One region of the Spirillospora sp. NPDC029432 genome, then DNA from elsewhere that is predicted to be linked to it. Evidence: predicted binding sites of a transcription regulator. Region 1 holds the regulator's gene; the other holds the start of a gene.
What was found. Region 1 encodes HrcA, which represses chaperone genes, less so after heat shock. Its sites were predicted from a motif close to TTGGCACTCTCNNNNNGAGAGTGCCAA; they were not measured.

Region 1 (7,089 bases):
GACGCGGTGCGGCTACTGCGACTTCAACACCTACACGGCGACGGAGCTCGGGCCCGGGGCGAGCAGGGACTCGTACGCGGACACGGCGATCGAGGAGGTCCGCCTGGCCCGGCGTGTACTGGGCGACGCGGATCTGCCGGTGGAGACGGTGTTCGTCGGAGGGGGCACGCCGACCCTGCTCCCTCCGGAGGACCTCGGGCGCGTCCTGGGCGCCATCGACGCGGAGTTCGGGCTGGCCCCCGGCGCGGAGGTCACCACGGAGGCCAACCCCGAGTCGGTGGACGCCCGCTACCTCGGCCGGTTGCGCGAGGCCGGGTTCACGCGCGTCTCGTACGGCATGCAGAGCGCGCGCGAGCACGTCCTGGCCGTCCTGGACCGCACCCACACGCCCGGGCGCGTGCCGCAGGTCGTGGACTGGACCCGTGAGGCGGGCTTCGAGCACATCAACCTCGACCTCATCTACGGCACCCCCGGAGAGAGCGACGACGACTGGAGGGCCTCCCTGGAGGCGGCCCTGGAGTCCGAACCCGACCACGTGTCCGCGTACGCCCTCATCGTGGAGGAGGGGACCCGCCTGGCCGCCCGCGTGCGCCGCGGCGAGCTGGCCGCGCCCGACGACGACGCGATGGCCGACCGCTACCTGATGGCGGACGAGCTGCTGAGCGCCCGCGGCCTGCGCTGGTACGAGATCTCCAACTGGGCCACCGGGCCCGCGGCCGCATGCCGGCACAACCTCCTGTACTGGACGGGGGCCGACTGGTGGGGCGTCGGCCCCGGCGCGCACAGCCACGTGGGCGGGACCCGCTGGTGGAACGTCAAGCACCCCGCCGCGTACGCCGCGCGCCTCGCGGAGCGGGTCACGCCCGCGCACGCGCGCGAGATCCTGGACGACGAGGACCGCCGCATCGAGCGCGTCATGCTGGAACTCCGCCTGGCGGACGGCTGCCCGGCGGAACTGCTGGACGCGGCGGCCGTACGGCGGGCGATCGCCGACGGCCTGGTCGAAACGGGAGCCTACGAGGAGGCCGGCCGCGCCGTGCTGACCCGGCGCGGCCGGCTGCTCGCCGACGCGGTCGTCCGCGACCTCACTTGATCATGGGCCAGGCCATGAACGCCGGGAACCGGTACCACTCCCCGCGGTTCCCGGCCACCGCGGCCAGGATCAGGTAGACCAGCTGCGCGATGCCCAGCGCGATCGTCGGGAGCAGCCAGATGCCGAGCGTGACGACGCTTAGCACGATGTTGACCATGAGGTACACGTACTGGCTGATCGCGAGGTTGAGGCCCTGGGCGCCGTGGTGCCGCAGGAACGCCGACTCGTCCTTCTTGATCAGGTAGACCAGCAGCGGGGCGAGGAACCCCAGGAGCAGCTGCCCGAGATGGGCCATCAGCGCCCACTGGCGCTCGTCCGGGGTCGGCTGGCCGGGACCGTACTGGCCGTATCCGGGCGCCCCGTACGGCTGCATCTGCCCGCCGTATCCGGGCTGCTGGCCGTACCCGGGCGCCTGCCCGTAACCCGGCTGCGCGTACCCGGGTTGCCCGTACTGCTGCCCGTATCCCTGCTGGTCGTAACCGGGGGCCTGCCCGTAGCCGGGCTGGGTGCCGTACCCGGGGTGCTGTCCGTAGCCGGGGTCCTGGCCGTACCCGGGCTGCTGCTGTTGCTGGGGCTGCTGTCCGTGATCGGGTTGTTCCGGAGGGCCGTACGACATCGTGTGCTCCTCTGTCGGGACGCTGGCGGACGCGGTCTGGCGGGGAGCGGACGGACGCGGGAAGGGGAAGGGGCCTCAGCTCTCCTCGGGGGCGGTGACGAAGTCGATGAGCTCCTCGACCCGGCCGAGGAGGGCGGGTTCGAGGTCGGTGTAGGTGGTCACCGAGCCGAGGATCCGCTTCCATCCGGCACGCACGTCGTCCCCCCAGCCGAGCGCGGTGAGCACCCCTTCCTTCCAGGGTACGCCGCGGGGCACGCGAGGCCAGGCGGAAATCCCGACCGCCGCCGGCTTCACCGCCTCCCAGACGTCGATGTACGGATGCCCGGTGATCAGCACATGGGGGGAGGAGACCCGGGCGGCGATGCGGCTCTCCTTGGAGCCCTCCACCAGGTGGTCGACGAGCACGCCCAGCCGGCGTCCCGGGCCCGGCGCGAACTCCTCGACGATGGCGGGCAGGTCGTCGACGCCCTCCAGGTACTCCACGACGACGCCCTCCACGCGCAGGTCGTGGCCCCAGATCTTCTCGACCAGCTCGGCGTCGTGCACGCCCTCCACGTAGATGCGGCTCTCCTTGGCCACCCGCGCGCGCAGCCCCCGCACGGCGATCGACCCGGACGCCGACCGCGCCGCGGCCCCGGCCCCGCCGTTCCCGGTCCCGCCGTTCCCGGACGGGACGGGCCGGACGAGCGTCACCGGCCTCCCGTCGATCAGGAAGCCCGCCTTGACCAGCGGGAACACCCGCCGCCTGCCGAACCGGTCCTCCAGCGTCACGCCGAACTTGTCGCAGCCCACGACCGCGCCGCAGAATCCGCTGCCGGGGTCCTCCGCCACCAGCCCCGGCTCGGCCGGGACCTCCGGGACCTCCGTCTTCGGGACCCGGCGGCCGCCCCGCCGCCGCAGATCCCCTGCCAGAACGTCGTCGCCATAGTCCTTACTGCGCACGCTCAGGCACTCTAACGAGCACGGGGGGACGCCGGCACCTCCGAACTCGGCTCGGCTGGCCGTACACTTGGCACTCGGAAGTATTGAGTGCCAGTACGAGTTGCAGCACGAGTATCAGCACGGGGGCAGAGGAGGTGACCACGTGCTCGACGACAGGAAACTCGCGGTCCTGCGGGCCATAGTCGAGGACTACGTCTCCACCAACGAGCCGGTGGGCTCCAAGGCCTTGGTGGACCGGCACAACCTGGGCGTGTCCTCGGCCACGATCCGCAACGACATGGCCGTGCTGGAGGAGCAGGGGTACATCCACCAGCCGCACACCAGCGCGGGCCGCGTCCCCACCGACAAGGGCTACCGGCTGTTCGTCGACCGGCTGTCCACGATCAAGCCGCTGTCGGGCGCCGAGCGCCGCGCGATCGAGACGTTCCTCAGCGGCGCGTACGACCTCGACGACGTCGTGGGCCGCACCGTGCGGCTGCTGGCGCAGCTGACCCGCCAGGTGGCGGTGGTGCAGTACCCCTCGCTCACCCGCTCGGCCGTCCAGCACGTGGAGCTGGTCCCGGTGGCGTCCCGCCGGCTGCTGCTGGTGCTGATCACCGACACCGGCCGGGTCGAGCAGCGCATGATCGAGACCCCGAACGAGCTGTCCGAGGAATCGATCGGGCACCTGCGGGCGTTGCTCAACACATGCCTCGACGGGTGCGGGCTCGGCGAGGTCCCCAGCGCGGTCGCCGACCTCCCCGACCGGGTCCAGCCCGAGGAGAGGCCGGTCCTGGCGGCCGTGCTCTCGGTCCTGCTGGAGACGCTGGTGGAGAAGCACGACGAGAAGATCGTCTTCGCCGGCGCCGCCAACCTCGCCGCCGTGGACTTCTCCAAGAGCCTGCGCGAGGTGCTGGAGGCGCTGGAGGAGCAGGTCGTCCTCATGCGGCTGCTCGGGGAGACCGGCGACTCCTCTACAGTTACGGTGCGGATCGGCACCGAGAACCCCGACGAGGGGCTCCGATCCACCTCCGTGGTCGTCGCCGATTACGGCGTCGGCGACATGACCCTGGCCCGGCTGGGAGTGCTCGGGCCGACACGCATGGATTACCCCGGCACGATGGGAGCGGTACGGGCAGTGGCACGCTACGTCGGACAGATCCTGGCGGGGTCGTAAGTGGCCAACGACTACTACGCGACCCTCGGCGTCCGCCGCGACGCCAGCCCGGACGAGGTCAAGAAGGCCTACCGCCGGCTCGCCCGGGAACTCCACCCGGACGTCAACCCGGATCCGGAGACCCAGGAGCGGTTCAAGGAGATCACCCAGGCCTACGAGGTGCTCTCCGACCCCAAGAAGCGCGAGATGTACGACCTGGGCGCCGACCCGTTCGCGCCCGGCGGCGCGGGGGCGGGCGCCGGCGGCTTCGGCGGCGCCGGGTTCCCGTTCAGCGACATCATGGACGCGTTCTTCGGCACGGCCGCCTCGCGCGGCCCCCGCACCCGGGCCCGCCGCGGCCGCAACGCCACCCTCCGGGTCGAGCTCGGCCTGGACGAGACGGCGTTCGGCACCACCCGCGAGCTGACCGTCGACACGGCGGTGGCGTGCACGACGTGCACCGGCTCGGGCTGCGCGCCCGGCACGCACCCCGACACCTGCGACACCTGCCACGGGCGCGGCGAGGTGCAGCAGGTGCAGCGCTCGTTCCTCGGCCAGGTCATGACGGCCCGGCCCTGCCCGCAGTGCGGCGGCTTCGGCAGCGTGATCCGGACCCCGTGCCCGGAGTGCTCGGGCGACGGCCGGGTCCGCACCCGCCGCACCGTCAAGGTCAAGATCCCGGCCGGGGTGGAGAACGGCATCCACATCCAGCTCGCCGGCGAGGGCGAGGTCGGTCCCGGCGGCGGCCCGCCCGGCGACCTCTTCCTGGAGATCGTGGAGAAGCCGCACGAGATCTTCGAGCGGGAGGGCGACGACCTGCACTGCACGGTCGAGATCCCGATGACCGCCGCGGCGCTCGGCACCAACGTCACGATCGAGACCCTGGACGGCGCCGAGGAGGTCGACATCAAGCCCGGCACCCAGTCCGGCCAGGTCATCACCCTGTACGGGCGGGGCGTGCGGCACCTCAACGAGAGCGGCCGCGGCGACCTGCTGATCCATGTCGACGTCGAGACCCCGAACCGGCTCGACGACGAGCAGGAGGAGCTGCTGCGCCGGCTGGCCAAGCTCCGCGGCGAGGAGCGGCCCCCGGGCAAGTTCGCGCCGGGCCAGCGCAGCGTGTTCTCCAGGCTCCGGGACGTCTTCAACCAGTGAGCCCGCCGGTGTTCCTGGCCGGCCCGGCCGCCCTCGAAGGCGACCGGGTCGTGCTGGACGGTGCCGAGGGGCGGCACGCGGCGACCGTGAAGCGGCTGCGGCCCGGCGAGCGCGTCGACCTCACCGACGGCGCCGGCCTGCTCGCCGAGTGCGTCGTGGCCGCCGCCGACCGCTCCACCCTGACGGTGGACGTCCTGGAACGGCACCGCCACCCGGCCCCCGAACCGCGCCTCGTCGTCGTCCAGGCCCTGCCCAAGGGCGACCGCGGCGAGCTGGCCGTGGAGACGATGACCGAGGCGGGCGTGGACGAGATCATTCCGTGGGCGGCCGCCCGCTGCGTCACCCAGTGGCGCCCGGAGCGCCGCGAGAAGGCCCTGGGACGCTGGCGCTCCACGGCCCGCGAGGCGGCCAAGCAGGCGCGCCGCAGCCACCTGCCGGAGGTCGCCGACCTGGCCGCCACCGCGGAGGTGGCCGCCCGGCTCGCCGCCGCGACGACCGGGCTCGTCCTGCACGAGGAGGCGGACGGCCCGCTCAGCGCGGTACGGCCGCCGGCCACCGGCGAGATCGTGGTCGTGGTCGGTCCCGAAGGCGGGATCACCGCGGACGAGCTGGCGGAGTTCGCCGCGGCGGGCGCGCGGGCCGTACGGCTCGGGCCGACCGTCCTGCGCACCTCGACCGCCGGCGTCGCCGCGGCGGCGGTCCTCCTGGCGGCGACCGGCCGCTGGTGAGGCCCCGGAACCGGCCGCGCTAGGCGGCGGGCTCCTCCGCCTTCGCCGGCGCGGGCGGGTCGCTGGCCGGCGGCGAGGACGGCGTCGTCGGCTGCACCGGCTCGCTCGTGTCGCTGTCCGACGGGGACGGCGTCGGCGAGACCGACGGGCTCCCGCTCGGGCACGGCGCCGTACCGGAACCGCCGCCGGAATCCGTGCCGGTGTCCGGCGAGGCGCTCGCCGTCGCCGAACTCGTGGCCGGCGGCGTGGCGCACGCGGTCGCGCCGATCGAGGTGTCCGGCGACGGCGAGCCCGAGTCGGCCGGCGCGCCGCTGCGGGGCGTCTCGGTGGAAGCCGGCGGCCGCGCGTCCGGCGGCACCCCCGCGGAACCGGGCGTGCCGCCGCCCGTGCCGTCGTCGTGCCCCTCGCCGGCCGCGCCGTTGCTGCCCACCGACTGGATGAGGTCGATCGTCTGCGGCGCCGTCACGCCGATCCCGGCGATCAGCACCGCGGCGGCCACGGCCAGCACGGGACGGGCCCAGACGGCGCCCACGTTCCCGCCCGTGAAACCGAGGAACCAGTCGCGGCCGAACCGCCGCTGCGAACGCTCGTCGATGCGCGCGCGGATGCGTTCGAGGCCGTCCGCCGCCGGAATGACCGACTCCGCCTCCGCCTGCAGGGCGCGGCGGAGGATCTCGCCGTGCTCGTCGTGAGGGTCGGTGGTCATGAGAACTGCTCCAGGATGTTGCGTAGCGCGGCCATGCCGCGTGCCGTGTGACTCTTGACGGCACCTCGGGAGATGCCCATCGTCTGGGCGATCTCGGCTTCGGAGAGATCGGCGTAGTAGCGCAGGACGAGTGCCTCCCGCTGGCGGGTCGGGAGCCTGTGGAGCGCCTGGACGACCGCGGAGCGCTCCAGCTCCCCGATCGCCCCGGCCTCCGCGCTGGGAGCGTCGGGCAGGCCCTTGGGGGCGTACTTCTCGACGACCGCGCGGTGCCGCAGCACCGACCGCGACCGGTTCACCACGGACTGGCGCAGGTAGGACAGGGCCTTGTCGGGGTCGCGGAGCCGCCGCCAGCCGCCGTGCATGGCCACGAACGCGTCCTGGACGACCTCCTCGGCCGTCCCCGCGTCGCGCACCAGCATCGCGGCTAGGCGTACCAGCGAGCGGTAGTTGGCACTGTAGAGCGCGGTCACCGCCTGGTCGGCGTCCCAGGCCACGGCTACCGCACCCGCCGTGCCCCTGGCCACGAGGGTCTCGGTCACGTCAGTGGGACGCACACCCTCGTCGTCCGGTTTACGAAAGGCCATCTGCTGTCTTGCCTCGGTCACCTATACGCCGCCTTTGCCGACCCCCGCCGCCCATTCGGGCGCCGGCCCCCGGGTTGGCGCGACGGTGTGAAGCGGCCGGTCGGGAGGCGTGGCACGCTGCTGACGAGCC
Region 2 (7,089 bases), on a different contig from region 1:
GAAGTTGGGCTCACCGCCGATCAGCGCGATCAGCGGACCGATGAAGGACTTCACGAACGCGGTGACCAGCCCGCTGAAGGCGGCGCCGACGACGACCGCGACCGCCAGCTCCACCAGGTTGCCGCGGAAAAGGAACTTCTTGAAGCCGCTCATGGATCCTTCTGTGACTCGTGGTGACGGATGTGTCGCGCAAAGACATTACCAACCTTCCGTCATGCCGAGTACCAGGTGGGACGGGGCGGGCGCGCGGCCGGTGCGGGGCGCGCGCCCGCCCGCCGGTCAGGGGAGGGCGATGGGGAGGTCCATGCCGTCCAGGGAACGGGGGCAGGGGCAGCCGCGGTCGGCGGGCAGGGTCTTGATCACGTCGCCGACCAGGGCGCGGAGGCGCTCGATGTTGGCGGCGAAGACGCGCAGGACCTCCTCCATCGTGACGCCCTCGCCCTCCTCGATGCCCGCGTCCAGGTCGGTGACCAGGCAGAGCGGGGTGTAGCAGAGGGCGAGCTCGCGGGCCAGGACGGCCTCGGGGTGGCCGGTCATGCCGACGAGCGTCCAGCCCTGCGCGGCGTACCAGCGGGACTCGGCGCGGGTGGAGAAGCGGGGGCCCTCGATGACGACGAGGGTGCCGCCGTCGACCGGGGTCCAGCCGGCCTCGCGGGCGGTGGCGACGGCGGCGCGGCGGCCGGTGGGGCAGTACGGGTCGGCGAACGAGAGGTGGACCGCCGCGCCCTCGTCGTAGTAGGTCTGCGCCCGGCCGGAGGTGCGGTCGACGAGCTGGTCGGGGACGGCGAGCGTGCCGGGCCCGTGGTCGGGGGTCAGCGAGCCGACGGCGCTGGGGGCGAGGACCTGGCGGACGCCGAGGGAGCGCAGCGCCCACAGGTTGGCGCGGTACGGGATCCTGTGCGGCGGGTAGCGGTGGTCGCGGCCGTGCCGGGGGACGAACGCGACGCGGCGCCCGTGCAGCTCGCCGATCGCGATCCGGTCGCTGGGCGGCCCGAACGGGGTGTCGATCTCGACCTCCTCGACCCGGTCGAGGAAGGAGTAGAAGCCCGAGCCGCCGATCACTGCGAGATCGGCGGCGGGGGCGGACGCGGAAGGCTGGGACATGGCGCCGACCCTAACGACGTCCCCGAACCCGCCGGGAGCCCCCCGGCGAATTGTGGATAACGGGCGGGGCCCGGGCGACGGCGCCCGGGCCCCGCGTTCCGCCGTCAGCCCACCAGGACCTTCGGCGGTGCCTTCTCCGCCGGCGGCTCCTCCTCCTTGGCCAGCCGGCTCGGCGACCAGATCCGCCGGCCGATGTCGAACGACAGGGCCGGGAGCAGCAGCGACCGGACGATGACGGTGTCGAGCAGGACGCCGAAGGCGACCACGAACCCCATCTCGGCCAGGCTCACCAGCGGCAGCGTGGCCAGGGCGGCGAAGGTGGCCGCCAGCACCACGCCGGCCGAGGTGATCACGCCGCCGGTGACGGTGAGGCCGCGGATCACGCCGCGCCGGGTGCCGAGGGACTGGGACTCCTCGCGGACGCGGTGCATCAGGAAGATGTTGTAGTCCACGCCCAGCGCCACCAGGAAGATGAACGCCAGCAGCGGGAACCCGGCGTCGGTGCCCTCGAAGCCGAACACGTGCTGGAAGATCAGCGCGCAGGCGCCCAGCGAGGCCAGGAACGACAGCACGACCGAGCCCATCATCAGCAGCGGCGCCACCAGCGCGCGGAGCAGCGCGACGAGGATGAGGAACACGACCGCCAGCACGATCGGGATGATCACCTTGTTGTCGCGGTCGGAGGCCCGCATGATGTCGAGCGTGGTGGCGGTGGTGCCGCCGACCTTGGCCTCGGCGTCCGGTACGGCGTGGACGGCGGTGCGGAGCCGGTCGATCGTGTGCCGCGCGGCCTCGCCGTCGGCCGGGTCGCGCAGGGTGGCCTCGTACTGGACGTATCCGGCGGCGGTGACGGGCTCGCCGACCTGGGCGACGCCGTCGGTGCCGCGGATCGCGGCGGCGACCTGCCCGGCGGCGGGCGCCTTGGCGATCACGACCGCGGGCGATCCGGAGCCGGCCGGGAAGTGCCGGCCGACGGCCTCGGCGCCGGCGATCGAGTCGGGCCTGTCGACGAACTGGCCGGCGTCGGAGAGGCCGTCCGCCTTCAGCGAGCCGAGCCCGAGCGTCATGGCGATCAGGCCGATCGAGGTGACCGCCCAGATCGCGCGCGGGTGGGCGCTGACGAGCCGGGCGATGCGGCTCCAGACGCCGTGCTCGGCCTCGTACGCCTCGGGGGCCAGGTACTTCTCGTCGTAGCGGGGGACCAGCGGCCAGAACAGCCAGCGGCCGAAGATGACCAGGAGAGCGGGGAGCAGGGTGGTCATCGAGGCCAGCGCCATGATCACGCCGGCGGCGGCCACGGGGCCCATGCCGGCGGTGGAGTTCATGTCGGCGAACAGCAGGCACAGCAGCCCGACCGCGACGGTGGCGGCGGAGGCGATGATGGCGGGGCCGGCGCGGTGCAGCGCGTACGCCATCGCCTCGTGCCGGTCGCGGTGGCGGTGCAGTTCCTCGCGGTAGCGGGCCACCAGGAGGAGGGCGTAGTCGGTGGCCACGCCGAAGACGAGGACGGTCAGGATGCCGGAGCTCTGCCCGTTCACGGTCAGGTCGGCGTACTTGGCCAGCAGGTAGACCATCGACTGGGCGAGGCCGAGGGCGACCAGCGCGCTCAGCACCGGGACGAACCACAGCATCGGGCTGCGGTAGATGAACAGCAGCAGCACGATCACGACGCCGCCGGCGGCGAGCAGCAGGAAGCCGTCGATGGTCTCGAAGACCTTGATCATGTCGGCGCCGCCGCCGGCGGGGCCGGTGACGTGCGCGGACAGCCCGGGCGGGCCGCGCTTGGCGAGGTCGCGGGCGTCGTCGACGGCCTTGATGACGTCGACGTCGGTCAGCGGCACGAGCGTCTGGAGCGCCTTCCCGTCCTTGGACGGGAACGGGCCCTGCGGCTGCTGCGCGCCGGGCAACTGGGCCAACTGTCCGAGATCGGCCCTCGCCTTGGACTGGTCGGCCGCCGTGATGCCGCCGGAGCGCTCGTAGACGATGACCGCGAGCATCGTCTCGTCCTTGCGGAACCGCTCCTGCAGCTCGACGACCTGCGTGGACTCGGCTCCGCCGGGGAGCCAGGCGGCGGAGTCGTTCTCCTCGACGTCGCCGAGCCGGCCGGCGAGCGGGCCGAGAGCGGCCAGGAGCACCACCCAGAAGGCGAGGACGGCCCACTTGGTGCGGCGGCCGGAGATCAGTGCGGCGAGCCGGTGGGCCCAGGTTCGTGTCTGCGGTGCCGCACCGGGCGGTGCGGGACTTGATGCGCTCATGAATCCGCTCCCCAGGATCATTCGAGACATATCGCGTTGGAGGGAAGAGTCTCTCGGTAATCGAGACTTGTCAAGTACTATCTCGACTTTGCCGCGCCGTCGTCGGCGTGCGGTCTCATCGTCACCGCGGCATATCGCCCCGCGCGTCCAGCGGAGGATGTGAGCGCCTCTACGCCCGTGGGGTCATACCGGGGGATCCGCCTCGTGCCTGAGAAGTAGGGAACGGCGGCGCCCGCCCCTCCGTCCAACCCAGCGATCACTGACCGACCGCGCGGGGGTTACGGGGGACCGGTGGACTTCGTGGTGTGGCGAGCGGCCTCGCTGCTGCTCATGTACCCCGACCAGCGCTTCTACGACCGGCGCCCGATGCTGCGGGCGGCGGTCGCCGACCTGCCGGACGGGGCGGCGCGGCGCTGCCTGGACGCCTTCCTGGACCATGTGGACCGGACGCCGCCGATCCGGATGGTCGTGCACTACCTGGAGATATGCCGCGAGGGCCGCCTCCTCCTCACGAAGTACGACGACGAGGCGCGGCGGCGGTCGGTGCGGGAGCGGCTGGCCGCCCTCTACGAGGCGGCGGGGTGCGATTTCGAGGACGAGGCGGAGGATTCGCTGCCGAGCCTGCTGGAGTACGCGGCGCTCTGCGCGGACGACTGGCCGCTGCGGGAGCACCGGGCCGCGCTGGAACTGCTCCACGAGACGCTGGAGTCCGCCGGGACGCCGTACGCCGTGCCCGTGGCGGCCGTCCGGGCCACCCTGGCCCCGCCCGTACCCCCGGCCCCGGCCCCGGCGACGAGCGCCGCGAGCGCGCGGCGGCCCGCGAGGGTGCGGGGGCATGACGAAGGCCGGAGGATCATCAACGTGTGATCCTCCGGCCGTGCCGGGGTTTCAGCGGGTCAGGCGACCTTCTCGGAGGACGTGCTCGACGAGGAGGTGCTCGACGACGAGGCCGAGGACGTCGACGACGACGAAGACGACGACGCCGAGTCCGACTTGCCGGAGTCCCCGGACGACGACGAGCCCGACGAGCCCGACGCGGACGACGACGAGGTCGCGGACGACGTCGAGCCGGAGCCGCGGCTGTCGGTGCGGTAGAAGCCCGAGCCCTTGAAGATGATGCCGGCGGCCGAGAAGACCTTGCGGAGCCGCCCGCTGCACGCCGGGCACTCGGTCAGCGTGTCATCGCTGAACTTCTGCACGACCTCCAAGGGTTCGCCGCACTCGGTGCAAACGTACTGATACGTCGGCACGGTTCCTCCTCGCTGACTTCGCCCTGCCGTTCCCGATGGTCGCGGCTGGCACTCATACCGAACGACTGCTAGATGGTACCCGGATCTAGGAACATGTTTCGTCGCGGGGATGTTCCCAAGCCCTTCGCAGGTCCTTCCACCGCCCCTCCCGCGGGCCCATCGGCCGGTCACGCGCCGGTCTCGCCGAACCAGCCGGCCAGCTTGCCGCGCCGGCTGACCGCCCGCAGCCGCCGCTCGGCCGCGGTCCGCGCCTCCTCGGTCGTGACGACCAGCAGGGTGTCCCCGCCGCGCAGCGAGGTGGTGTTCTCCGGGACGAAGCTGGCGCCGTCCCGGACGACCAGGGTGATCGAGGCGCCCTGCGGCAGCCGCAGCTCGAAGATCTCCACGCCGTTCAGCCGCGAGTCGGGCGGGACCCGGACCTCCAGCAGGTCGGCGTGCAGCTCCTCCAGCGGCGCGGCCTCCACGTTCAGCTCGCGGGCGCCGTTGTCGGACTCCAGCCGGCACAGCCGGGCGGCCAGCGGCAGCGTGGGGCCCTGGAGCGCGGTGAACAGCACGACGATGTTGAAGACGATCGCGAACAGCTCGTCCGAGCCGGGGACCTCGGCCACCATCGGGATGGTGGCCAGCACGATCGGCACGGCGCCGCGCAGCCCGGCCCAGGAGGCGAACATCTTCTCGCCGAGCGACAGCCCGAAGCCGACCGTGGACAGCAGCACCGACACCGGCCGGGCGACCAGCAGCAGCACGAACCCGATGATCAGTGCGGGCAGCAGGTGGTCGGGCAGCTCGCTGGGGGAGGCCAGCAGCCCGAGCAGGACGAACACGCCGATCTGGGCGAGCCAGCCGATGCCCTCGGCGAAGCCGCGGGTCGCGGGCCGGTGCGGCAGCCGGGAGTTGCCGAGGACGAGCGCGCTCACGTACACCGCGAGGAAGCCGCTGGCGTGCAGCAGCGCCGCCGCGCCGTACGAGCCGACGGCCAGCGACAGCACGGCGATCGGGTAGAGGCCGGAGGCGGGCAGCGCCATCCGGCGCAGCGCCGCGGCGCCCAGCCAGCCGATCGCGACGCCGACCAGCGCGCCGGCGACCAGCTCGTAGACCATCAGCGCGGCCAGCTCGACGAGGTTCGGCATGCCCGCGTGCATGCTGAGCGTGATCACCACGATCACGACGGGGGCGTCGTTGAAGCCCGACTCGGCCTCCAGCAGGCCGGTCAGCCGGGACGGCAGGGGGAGCCGGCGCAGGACGGAGAACACCGCGGCGGCGTCGGTGGGGGCCAGCACGGCGGCGAGCAGGAACGCCAGCCGCCAGTCCATGCCGAGCAGCAGGCCGGCGGCGGCCGCGACCACCACGATGCTGATCAGGGTGCCGATCGTGGACACCGCGATCGCGGCGGGGACCGCCGGGCGCACGTGCCGCCAGTTGGTGGTGACGCCGCCCTCGGCCAGGATCAGGACGAGGGCCGCCAGCCCCAGCGTCTCGGCCAGCTCGGCGTTGTCGAAGTTGATGTGGAACGGGCCGCCCTCGCCGATGAACAGCCCGATGCCCATGTAGGCGAGCAGGGTCGGCAGGCCGGCCCGGTGCGAGAGCCGCACGGCGACGATCGCGCAGAGTACGAGGCTGGCGCCGAGGAGTAGCCAGATGTCGAGATGCACATCCCACCCTTCGCGGGGCCGTGGAAGCTGATCGTTTAGGGATCCTACAGATACATGCGCGACTCACATAACTTAAGCTGTGAGTCGGATACCTGTCAGGATGTTGTCAACGGCGTGTGACCTGCGAACTCAAGCCGTTTACCACATTTGTCACATCGTGTCCCTGAACGGCGGCGATGACGTTGTCCCGCACCGCCGAGACGATGTTGAGCTGTGACTGCCCCGTGGCACCGGCCGCATGCGGCGACAGCAGCACGTCTTCGCGCGACCGCAGCGGATGGTCCACCGCCGGCGGCTCCCGCTCGAACACGTCCAGCGCGGCCCCCGCCAGCCGGCCCGACTCCAGCGCCGCCAGCACCGCGGCGTCCGACACGACCCCGCCGCGCGCCACGTTCACCAGCAGCGCGTTCTCCGGCAGCAGGTCCAGCCGCCCGTCCAGCAGCCCGGTGGTCTCGGTGGTCAGCGGCACGGCGAGCACGAGGATGTCGGACGCGGCGAGCAGGTCGTCCAGCTCCCGGTACGTCGCGGCCGCCTCGGGCCGGCGCCGCCGCGACCAGTACGACACCGCGCAGCCCAGGGCCCCGAACAGCCGCGCCGCCTCGGCGCCGATCGCGCCGTACCCGACGATCCCGACGCGCTGCGCGTGGATCTCCCGGGTGCCGCGCGCGATCAGCTCCCGCTGCGGCCACCCGCCCGCCCGGACGCCGCGGTCGCCCCAGGCCAGCTGCCGGCAGAGCGCGAACGCCGCGCCCACCGCCCACTCCGCGACCGCGCGGGCGTTCGCGCCGGCGGTGTTGGCCACCGGCACGCCCGCGGCGGTCAGCGCCT

Region 2: AB0881_RS29590 (FmdB family zinc ribbon protein) is a predicted target of HrcA. The motif match lies at 4,655-4,681, and genes of this name have one in related genera.

The regions. Positions count from the first base shown of each region.
Region 1 is NZ_JBEZWH010000003.1:104,759-111,847, forward strand. Features, by position in the region: gene hemW (radical SAM family heme chaperone HemW) at 1-1,093, shown strand, start outside; gene AB0881_RS03220 (DUF4870 domain-containing protein) at 1,086-1,709, opposite strand; gene AB0881_RS03225 (DUF3097 domain-containing protein) at 1,785-2,651, opposite strand; gene hrcA (heat-inducible transcriptional repressor HrcA) at 2,794-3,807, shown strand; gene dnaJ (molecular chaperone DnaJ) at 3,808-4,941, shown strand; gene AB0881_RS03240 (16S rRNA (uracil(1498)-N(3))-methyltransferase) at 4,938-5,669, shown strand; gene AB0881_RS03245 (hypothetical protein) at 5,689-6,375, opposite strand; gene AB0881_RS03250 (SigE family RNA polymerase sigma factor) at 6,372-6,914, opposite strand.
Region 2 is NZ_JBEZWH010000048.1:42,192-49,280, forward strand. Features, by position in the region: gene mscL (large conductance mechanosensitive channel protein MscL) at 1-153, opposite strand, end outside; gene AB0881_RS29575 (S-methyl-5'-thioadenosine phosphorylase) at 280-1,104, opposite strand; gene AB0881_RS29580 (MMPL family transporter) at 1,209-3,359, opposite strand; gene AB0881_RS29585 (nitrate reductase molybdenum cofactor assembly chaperone) at 3,651-4,226, shown strand; gene AB0881_RS29590 (FmdB family zinc ribbon protein) at 4,256-4,609, opposite strand; gene AB0881_RS29595 (potassium/proton antiporter) at 4,777-6,261, opposite strand; gene AB0881_RS29600 (NAD(P)-dependent oxidoreductase) at 6,368-7,089, opposite strand, start outside.